Spartinivicinus marinus: one gene and its partner. The protein of the gene in region 2 binds, or shares a complex with, the protein of the main gene of each other region. Links are inferred from orthologs where the notes say so. Each region holds a gene or a part of one and is shown on either strand. Other genes may lie near its edges.

Region 1 (2,809 bases), 210 kb from region 2 along the record:
ATCATCACCAGCTTGCACATCACTATTGATAGCAAGCTCATCTTTATTTGTGGCTGGCTCATCACTGCTTGAATCGGTAACAGCAATGTCTGCAACCTCTGCTGCTTCATACTCTTCTTGTGGTATACCTGCCTGGATCAGCGATGTATCATCCGTTTCAGTGTCTTCAGCAGTTTCAATCTGTTCAGCATCAACAGGAGAAAGAGCCGTATCTTCTGCTTCTTTTGAGGCTTCTTCTTCAGGGTCTGATTGCTGCTTTTCTTCTAGAGCAGCCAGTTCTTCTGGCTCAAGCTTAGCTGGATCAATAAAGTCTTCTGGTAGATCTTTTTGCATTTCCTCAATTTCTTGGAAAAGCGCTTCTTCATCTACCTCTTCAGACTCTGCTTCTAACGATTCAGCTCCAGCTTCAGCTGGCGAATCAGTTGAGCTTAAAGTGTCGGAAATCACACTAGTAACAGCCTCGTCACCTTCTTCAAGCGCCAATTCTTGATTGGCTTTTTCAATATCCTGTAACTCAGAAAGTGGGGGTAGCTCGTCTAAATTGGTTAAGCTAAAGTAATCTAGAAACTGTCGTGTAGTCGCATACATCGCAGGTCTGCCAGGCACATCACGATAACCCACAATACGCACCCACTCTCGCTCCAATAGCGTTTTCATTATAGAAGAGCTAACACTGACCCCTCGAATTTCTTCAATTTCCGCACGAGTCACTGGCTGTCGATAAGCAACCAGAGCCAATGTTTCTAGTAAAGCACGGGTATATCGCTGAGGTTTTTCTTCCCACAGCTTACCTACCCAAGGTGCCATTTCCTGACGTATCTGAAAACGATAGCCACTGGCCACTTCCTTTAATTCAAAGCCCCGTCCGTCACAAGCAGCAGCAATATCAATCAGTGCCTGCTGAATTTCTTCTTTGCTTGGCCCAGCTTCTTCAGGAAACAACTGTCGCATTTGTTCCAGGTTTAATGGCTTATTAGAAGCTAACAAAGCAGCTTCAATAATATTGGCTAATTTAATCGCTGGTTGTTCCGTCATCATGAACTGCCTTCGCTTTAACATGAATGGGAGCAAATGGCTCGGTTTGGACAATTTCTACAAGTGACTCTTTGATTAGCTCCATAACCGCTAAAAATGTCACTACTACCCCTAGCCTGCCTTCTTCAACTTTGAACAAGGAAACAAAGGGTGTAAATGAGTCTGCTGATAACATACTCAATACTTGGGTCATTCGCTCTCGAGTTGAGAGGGCTTCTTGCTCTATTTGGTGATTTTCCGATAGTTCTGCCCGCTTTAGTACACCAGACAATGCAAGCAGTATTTCTTTAAGGTCAACATCTGGATGCTGCTTTTCGGCCACAATGGTTGGTGGTGAAGCAGACACTGGATAATAATCTCGACCTTCTCTTGGTAAGTTATCTAAGTCTTCAGCTGCTTTTTTAAACCGTTCGTACTCTAATAAACGACGAATTAATTCTGCACGAGGATCTGCTTCCTCTTCCTCCTCTACGGTTTCAGTGCGGGGCAATAGCATTCTGGACTTAATTTCAGCCAGCATTGCTGCCATCACAAGATATTCTGCTGCCAACTCAAACTGGACTGCCTTCATTAACTCCACATAGTCCATGTACTGCCGGGTAATATCTGCCACACAGATTTCCAATACATCCATGTTCTGCCGTTTAATGAGGTATAACAATAAATCCAGGGGACCTTCAAATGCCTCCAAGAAAACTTCTAGGGCATCAGGTGGAATATACAAGTCCTGTGGTATTTCAGTAACAGGCTTACCTTGTATAACCGCAAAAGGCAGCTCTTGTTGTTGATTGTGCTGACGAAACCGGCGCTTAACGCCTTCCTGATCTGTTGTGTCAGTATCAACAACCGCTTCAGCCTGCTCTGCTGCAACCACTGTTTCATCTGCATCAACAACAGCAACCAATTCGTCTACTGTTTCATCAGCTGTAGAAAGATCAACCTGTTTATTCATCAGACGGTTCTACTATCAAACAACCAAACCCAAACGACCAAACCATTAAAGTATTGTAGAGGTAAAACGTTGAGCATTTTATCAGCTAAGCAACCCAATCTTTTCATATGCAGTGCAGCTAAGGGCTTTCAAACAAACTAAGCAGCTGAGGGCTTTTAAATTATGCAGCTGAGGGCTCCTTAAAAGGCGATGGATCACCCTTGCCTTCACGCAATATCTCAGGCACATCATCCAGCATTGAGATAACAGTTGTTGCCTCCATACCACAGTAACCACCATCAATAATTAAGTCGACTTGTTGCTCCAGCATTTGCCGCATTTCATAGGGGTCGATCATTGGCTCTTTGTCACCAGGTAAAATCATGGTAACACTCATCATAGGTGAGCCTAAGGCTTCCAATAATGCTTGAGTGACTAGACAGTCTGGCACTCGTAAACCAATGGTACGACGTTTAGGGTGTAAGAAACGCCTGGGTACTTCTCTGGTCGCCTGTAAAATAAACGTGTAAGCACCTGGCGTATAAGTTTTAAGCAACCGATATACTGAATTATCAACTTTAGCGTAAGTAGAGATCTCAGCTAAATCACGACACATCAAGGTAAAGTTATGCCGTGCATCGATTTGCCTTATACGACGGATGCGGTCAATGGCTTTTTTTTCACCAATATGACAGCCAATTGCATAAGCGGAATCTGTAGGGTAAATCACGACCCCACCCTCACTAATAATATCGGCTGCTTGATTGATAAGGCGCTGTTGTGGATTTTCTGGATGAATTTGAAAAAATTGACTCACAAAACACCTGCTTGGGTTAATTGTCA
Region 2 (7,562 bases):
TTCTAAGCTTTGTAATTCCCGTAGCAAGCGGTCATATTCGGCATCAGTGACAAGCGGATCATCTTTAACGTAATAGTAATAATTGTGCTCATTAATAGTCTTTCTTAACTGTTCAACTTGTTGTTTAACTGCACTTGATGCTGACATTTATTTCCCCAACAATCAGCTAAAAAACGTCAGGCCTGCAAAGCAGGCCTGATATCATAGAAGTTAGTATGAAAAAAAGAGTTTATTGAACGGACTGTTTTCTAACCAGGACACGACGTTCGTAGTCCATAATGCGCTGGCGACAGTGCTCTAGGGTTTGCTGTGTCATCACACTGTGCTGCTCATCTTTCAACTCACCTTGCAATGAGCGGGACAAATAGTAAGCCGCCATCGCCATTTCCTCAAAGGCTTTCATTGGCTCTGGAGGCCCAGGCAAACTCATGAATAAGCTTACTACTGATGTTTGCAACCGCTCCATAGAAGCTAAATCAAAGTAGCCTGGTTCTACGCCATTAGCTGCACTGAATAAAACACAACCATTACCATCAGGCTGTTCATGACGATGGAAAATTTGCATCTCACCAAACTTGAGACCATTTGCCAATAATGCATGCAGCAGCTCACTACCAACAAACCCTTCTTCAGTTTTTGCAACAACATTAATAATGATCACTTCCTCAGCAGCAGCCCGATTGGACTGATCCATCACTGTGGTAGCAGGCTCTTGTTTAACGGTTTTTACTGGCGCTCGTTTGGTGGTTTTCTGTTTACTGGTACTTTTATTGATAACACGAGCAGCCGTAGGCTTAGTCACAGGTGTTGTATAGTGATCAGTCTTATCAGCTATTAACACATCATCATCCACCTCAGCATCAGAAGTAATTATAGGCTTAGCCGTTGACGCTCTTTTATTTATTACTGAGTTATTACTAGCCCCTGATACCTTAGCTGTTTTATATTGCTGTAGTGGTGTCACTTTATCTGTTTTTTCTGCAGCCACTGGCGTATTGATCAGTGGTGGCTCTGGTGCCACGGTTTCTTCAGCCACGGTGGGCACTTCATCATCCAGTATCACTGGCTGACCTGCTTGAGCTATAACACGAGCTCCCCCGTTGGGTAACTCACTATTAAAATCATCAACGTCATTTTGTAACCCAGCTCCCATTCCTAAAGACAAATCTCTAGCACGACGCCGGTTAATTTTCATCCGACGATAACCATCAAATAAAATACCGGCTATCACAATCATGCCGATAATAATTAACGATTCTCGTAACCCGATATCCATTGTGTTTGTCAACCTTATTACTAATTAGGCTATCATAACCCTACTCAGCCACTTCTTGGCACAACCGTCAGATATTTTTGTGAAAGCTTTGATAAATAAACACTGCTAACACAAAACATTGAACCATCGACCTCCAGCTTATGAGCGGTTACAACAGACTTTAACTTGCGCTTGTTGTTTGCTATACGACAATTTACAGCAACAATCTAGAGCGGCAATGCTTCTTACGTCTTACAATAATTATGGTGCATATTTTTCAAGCCGTGCAATATTTAGCCGCTTTTTAGCCATAAATTTTTATCTAAGACTTACGCGCAACCTGTTTCCTATTCATTGCTTGATTCTAGTTTGCTGCCAGTGCAGCTGCTGCTTCTACATCAACGGCTACCAAACGAGATACACCAGGCTCTTGCATGGTTACCCCCATTAATTGGCTGGCAGCTTCCATCGCTATTTTATTATGGGTAATGTAAATAAATTGTACTGATTTAGACATTTCCGTCACCATGCGAGCATAGCGTCCCACATTAGCATCATCTAACGGTGCATCAACTTCATCCAACATACAAAATGGCGCAGGATTTAACTGGAAAATCGAAAACACTAACGCGATGGCTGTTAATGCTTTCTCACCACCTGACAGCAAATGAATCGTGCTGTTTTTCTTACCTGGAGGTCTGGCCATTATCGCCACACCCGTATCTAATAAATCCTCACCTGTTAGTTCTAAATAAGCACTTCCGCCGCCAAACACCTTCGGGAAAAGGGTTTGTAACCCATTATTGACCTTATCAAAAGTACTCTTAAACCGATTACGCGTTTCTTTATCAATTTTTCTGATGGCATCCTCAAGCGTATTTAATGCCTCTTGTAAATCGTCATTTTGGGCATCTAAATAACGTTTACGCTCCGACTGCACTTCATATTCTTCAATCGCTGCCAAGTTAATGGCACCCAGTCGCTGGATTTTATTAGCCAGTTTTTCCAGTGCTTCAGTCCAGATGGTTTCATCAGCATCGTCAGGAAGCTCAGCAATGACTTGCTCTAAATCAAACTGCTCTGCCTGTAGTTGTTCTTGCAAAGTATTTAATCTAACTGCTAAACCTTGCCACTCAATACGTTGCTGCTCTAATTCACCACGAATTTTAGTCGCTTGCTGTTCCGCACCACTACGTAGTTTTTCATATTGTCGTATTTCATGATCAACGGCTTCAAGCTCTCGACGAGCGTTGCCTAATTCATCTTCAACTTGAATTCGACGCTCTAATTGCGCTTCAAGTTCCATAGCCCATTCAGCTAGCGGTAATTCCGTTTGAGCAATAGTCTCTTTTATTTGGCTCTGCTGTTCAGCAAAACGTGACACCTGGCTGGTTAACCGGCTTAACCCCTGCTCAATTGACTGAAGCTGTGTTGTCAAAGACTGCTGACGTAACGCCAACTGGTGCGACTTATCTTTATCATAACGGGCCTGCTGACGTGCTTGATCAAGTGCCGCCCTAATTTCATCACGGCTAGCTAACAGCTGCTCACGCTGCCCTTCATCATCTGCCATTAAGTCCAACGCTTCTTGTAACAGCAATCGTGCTTCACCAATATTCTGCTGCTCTTGGTGCTGTTGAGAGGATAGCTCTTCTAGCTCCTGAAGCACCCTGCTGCGCCGTTCAAGCACCTGCTCTACCTTTACCTGCTTACCACTCAGAGCAGCTTTACACTCTCCCTGTTGTCGATTGAGTTCAGCCAGGGTTTTCTGAAGCTGCTCTCGCTGCTGTTCTGCAGCTCGATGCTGATCCTGCATTTCAGTCAGTTGCTGGTTGTGAGTAGCAATGGTGGTTTCCAGGTGATCAATGGAGTTTGCCAGACTTTCCAGCGCTTGCTTGCGCTTTAAGATGCCTGCCTGGGCATTGTCGCCTTTGGCCACTCTTAGCCAGTTTGGTCCTACCCAAATACCTTCCTGGCATACTACTGACTCATGGGCAGCCAGCTCATGGCGATGGGCCAGGGCTTCTGATAGGGTTTCAGCTAGGTAAATTCCTGATAGCAAAGGGGCTATATGGCTTTCATCATTCACTACCGACAACAAAGATGTTTTGCCATTGTGTGAGGTTGTAAGCTGCGAACTTTGCGGTTCAAGCAATGTTACGGAGCCCTCTTTAAGCATGGCCAGCTGATTGGCGGATGTATCCAGCTGATCCACGACTATTGCTTGCAAACAGTCACCCAGCACAGTTTCTAATGCTGTTTCCCAACCCGGTGTGACCGACAACTGCTCTGCCAGCCTGGTTTGCTCTGCTAGCCCAACGTCAGTGATCCAGCTATTGGCCTGGTCATTGTCTCCCATAGCAGCTTGTTGCAAGGCCTCTAAAGATGCAAAGCGCCCACGGGCCTGTTGTAGCTCACTGCGCAACTGGTCCAATGCTTCCGTTAATTGCTGCTCTTGTTGACGATAATGGTCAATTGACTGGGCAACCGTTTCTACTTGCCCAACTTGTGACTCTGCATTCAGCTCCAACTCTGATAGCTGTTCTTGCAGTAAAGCAATTTCTTCTTCCAAAGGCCCTGCTGAAAGCCCTAGTTGCTCTTCTTCCAAGCGATGAATCCGCTCATGAAGTCGCTTGAGTACTTGTTCTAAGTGTTGAATGCGGGACTGTTCAACTTCTGCTTTTCGTTTAGGCTCTGCTGATCGCTGGTTAAACTGGTCCCAATTGTTTTGCCAGTTTTGCATTGATTCTTCTGCTGTTTGTAACGCAATGGCAGACTCCTCTTCAGCAGCGCTAAGTAATTCCAGCTCAGGGGTTATTTCTGCTAGCTCTTCGGTTAATTGGGCTTGTAGCTGCTGATCATTAGCTAAATCTGCGTTAGCCTCTTGTAAGTTGCTTTCACTGGCCTGCAAGTCTTGCTGAAGCTCCGCCAACCTGGTCTTAGCATGTTGGATGCTTTGCTCTACCCGAGCAACCTCAGCACCAATGCTGTAATAACGGCCTTGGACCTCATTAAACTGATCAGTTAGAGAAATATGCTGCTCCCGCTGCTTTTCAATGGCGGAATCTTGCGATCGCTGGCCTGCAACTTCTGCTTCCAGCTTAACTTCCAGCTCACCAATTAATTGTTTTTTAGTTTCCACCTGCTGATGAATGGCCCGCCAGCGCAACCCTTGTAGTTGGGCTTTTTTCAACCGCTCTTCGTCTCTAAATGCTTTATATTTTTCGGCTGCTTGTGCTTGACGATGCAGGTGGTGTAGTTGACGCTCCAGTTCTTCACGTAGGTCAGTCAATCGCTCAAGGTTTTCAGTGGTACGGCGAATACGGTTTTCTGTTTCACGGCGGCGCTCTTTATATTTTGATATCCCCGCCGCTTCTTCAATAAAAACCCTTAACTCTTCAGGCTTTGATTCAATTAAATTAGAGATAATTCCCTGGCTGATAATGGCATAGCTCCGAGGCCCTAACCCCGTACCTAGGAAAATATCAGTAATGTCTTTACGCCGACATTTTGTACCATTTAGAAAATATTGGTTTTTACTATCGCGGGTGACTCGGCGCTTAACTGAAATTTCACTGTATTTGGCGTACTCTCCCACCAATGAGCCATCACTATTATCAAAAATCAACTCAACCGAGGCTTGCCCCACAGGTTTCCGTGCATTTGAGCCATTAAAGATAACATCGGTCATTGACTCGCCACGCAGGTTTTTAGCGGAACTTTCTCCCATTACCCAACGCACAGCATCGATGATATTTGATTTTCCACAACCATTAGGACCCACTACACCACACATATTACTGGGTAGGGGAACATTGGTGGGGTCAACAAAAGACTTAAAGCCTGCCAGTTTGATTGATTTAAGCCGCATGTAACATTAAATCTCAATAAACTTACTTTATAAGATGGCGGGACAATAATAAGACTAGTTGTAATTGTCTAAGCCTGCCGTATTAAAGGCACCCCAAAAGACCGCTTAATAGCACTTTTACTCAAGGATGCATGCACATAGGCTTAACAACTAACATTTTTAACAGGTAAGAGCTTGCTTAGAAAGCTTATTACTTACTAACAAATTACTTACTCACAAAACCACTCCACTAGGCTGCTATATAGGCTTTAAAAAGCATACAGCCCACATTCTGCTTATTTCACTTTAATCATACAGTGGCAGAACAAGGTGAGTGGTTTTAGTATGTAGAGTAACCGCTTTACCAATACAACTAACTACAGTCCCCAACTAAAGCAAGTTTACACAGGCAGTGAACTGAATGCACCTAGAAAGTTGTATAGATAGAAGTCAGTAGCATTATCAAAATAACGCTACTGTTCTCAATCAAAGGTAGAATCGATTAAAATTAGATCAATTTCATTTAATATTCACGACCTCCTACAACTTTCATTAGCATATCCCGGTGGTGTTTACCGTAGGCAGCAACAACTTGTCTGATTTGCTGTTGATCTCTTTGTTCAACTACCTGAATTAACGCCTTAAAAAAGCCTAAGCTTTTAACAATATGATCCTCATATTTGCTTGCGACTAAGAAATAGGTTCGATGGATAGCAGGCTGAACATTGGCTAAAATTTGTTCCAAGTAGGAATTATCAGCAATCGGTAGTGCTTGACGTAAAATATCAAAGCTTACCTCAATGTAACGCTCAATATTGCGTTGCTCAGCTAATAGCTCAAGCTCTTTTAACGTTGCCTTGAACGGTTTCAGCTGAACTTCAGCCTGCCAATTCTCAGCCACTTTCAAAGCAAGAAATGAATACAACTCCACCACCATTTCATATAGGCTTTGCACTCTATGCTCAGTTAATTCAGTGACCATTGCACCACGACGGGGCAAAATATCAATTAAATGCTTGCGTTGTAATATCAGCAAGGCTTCTCGAACAGAACCACGGCTTACTCCTAACTCGCTTGCTACCTTTAATTCCTGAATCCTTTCCTTAGCAAGTAGCTCTCCTTTAATAATTTTACTTGCTAAGTGTTGTGCAATTTGTTCAGAAAGACTATCAGATGCTTTAAAGACCATTACTGATTCCAGTTATGTAATTTATTATTTCATTATTCACACAAAGATACATAATAATTATTGAAAGCTAAACAGTCATCATATAAGTACAATTATTTTTCTATTTATACGACAAAAACTGTACAAAAAGCTACACTTTTCGATTGAAAATTTTATTGTTAGACAGGTAGAAATAAAAAAGACTGTATTTTTACAGCCTTTTCAATGTTTACAACATGATATTCAGAACATCATATAGCTAAAACGAGTTGTTTTATAATCTTAATTTCTAAGCTTTTAGTCTAATATTTAGGAACTACTGGCAATTGCTCAAAGAAACTACTGAAGGATATTTTTTATAGGCAAGAGGGGGAGGTACGCTATGTTGTCAGCCACATGAATAATTGACAACACAGCATCGTGAAATACTAACTACTGCTTTTAGAGATGGCTAAACGTACAACCCCTTTATGATTCACTTTAATATTTTGCTTGCTGACTACATAGTCACTTTGAGTAGCATCTCCTGAAATAGAGATTTTAGCAATCACATCAACCATCTGATATTGAGACAATTTATTTCCAGCTATCATGACTTTTGAGTCATTAAGTTTTACCAAAGCAGGTAGTTCACTAATCTGGAGTGGTACAACTGCAACAGGCATTCTCATGCTAGCGTGCTTAGCTAACACATAAACCTTCGCCTGCTTAGGCAACTGTTGTAGTAATGTTTCATCCAATTCCACTAAAACACTGATTTCTGCATCAGCGAGTTTTTCTCCATCAACTTGTTTAGACGCAGGCTTATCTGCCTCTTGTGGTTTTGATGGAGCACTTTCTGTACTCGCCAATTGTTGTGCTTTTGCTATTCCCTGCTGTAACGCAGTGGCTGTTGCATGATCAGGGCGAGTAGCTAACACTTGTTGCCAATAATGAATTGCCTGTTGGTAATCCCCTGACTCAAATGCCGCAATTCCCATAATGCCAAGCGCCGTGGGTTGGTTCGGCTGAATAGTCAATGCTTGCTGAGCAAGCGTTGTGACTTCTTGAGTGATTTTATTATTTTGCCTTAAGTATTTAACCTGCGCTAACTGCGCAATGACTGATGGGTCATCCGGAGCTTGTACTTTTAATACTGTAAAAGCCTGCTCTGCCTTTCCCAACTGATTCATTGCCATATAAGTACGGGCCAATAAATAATGCACTTGTGGTTGGTTAGGATAGTCAGCAGCTAATGTTTCCAGTGAATTAACCAACTCTTTGCCACTGGCATTATCCCAGTCAATTGC

What was found.
Region 1: the proteins of smc (region 2) and OQE68_RS21530 are in contact, whole or in part, in a crystal structure (PDB 3ZGX), measured with the Bacillus subtilis proteins. The link is inferred for Spartinivicinus marinus from one-to-one orthologs.

Annotation. Positions count from the first base shown.
Region 1 is NZ_JAPJZK010000001.1:4,794,028-4,796,836, reverse strand. It holds OQE68_RS21530 (segregation and condensation protein A), read right to left. Parts: upstream 1,988-2,809; coding sequence 1,013-1,987; downstream 1-1,012. Other genes in the region: OQE68_RS21525 (L-threonylcarbamoyladenylate synthase), read right to left, coding at 2,148-2,783; scpB (SMC-Scp complex subunit ScpB), read right to left, coding at 1-1,038. UniProt on the Bacillus subtilis protein: Participates in chromosomal partition during cell division. May act via the formation of a condensin-like complex containing Smc and ScpB that pull DNA away from mid-cell into both cell halves.
Region 2 is NZ_JAPJZK010000001.1:5,003,236-5,010,797, reverse strand. What follows is about bases 1,420-5,457. They hold smc (chromosome segregation protein SMC), read right to left. Parts: upstream 5,127-5,457; coding sequence 1,620-5,126; downstream 1,420-1,619. Also shown: NAD-dependent DNA ligase LigA, read right to left, coding at 1-147; cell division protein ZipA, read right to left, coding at 230-1,276; OQE68_RS22485 (GntR family transcriptional regulator), read right to left, coding at 5,629-6,294; c-type cytochrome biogenesis protein CcmI, read right to left, coding at 6,702-7,562. UniProt on the Bacillus subtilis protein: Required for chromosome condensation and partitioning.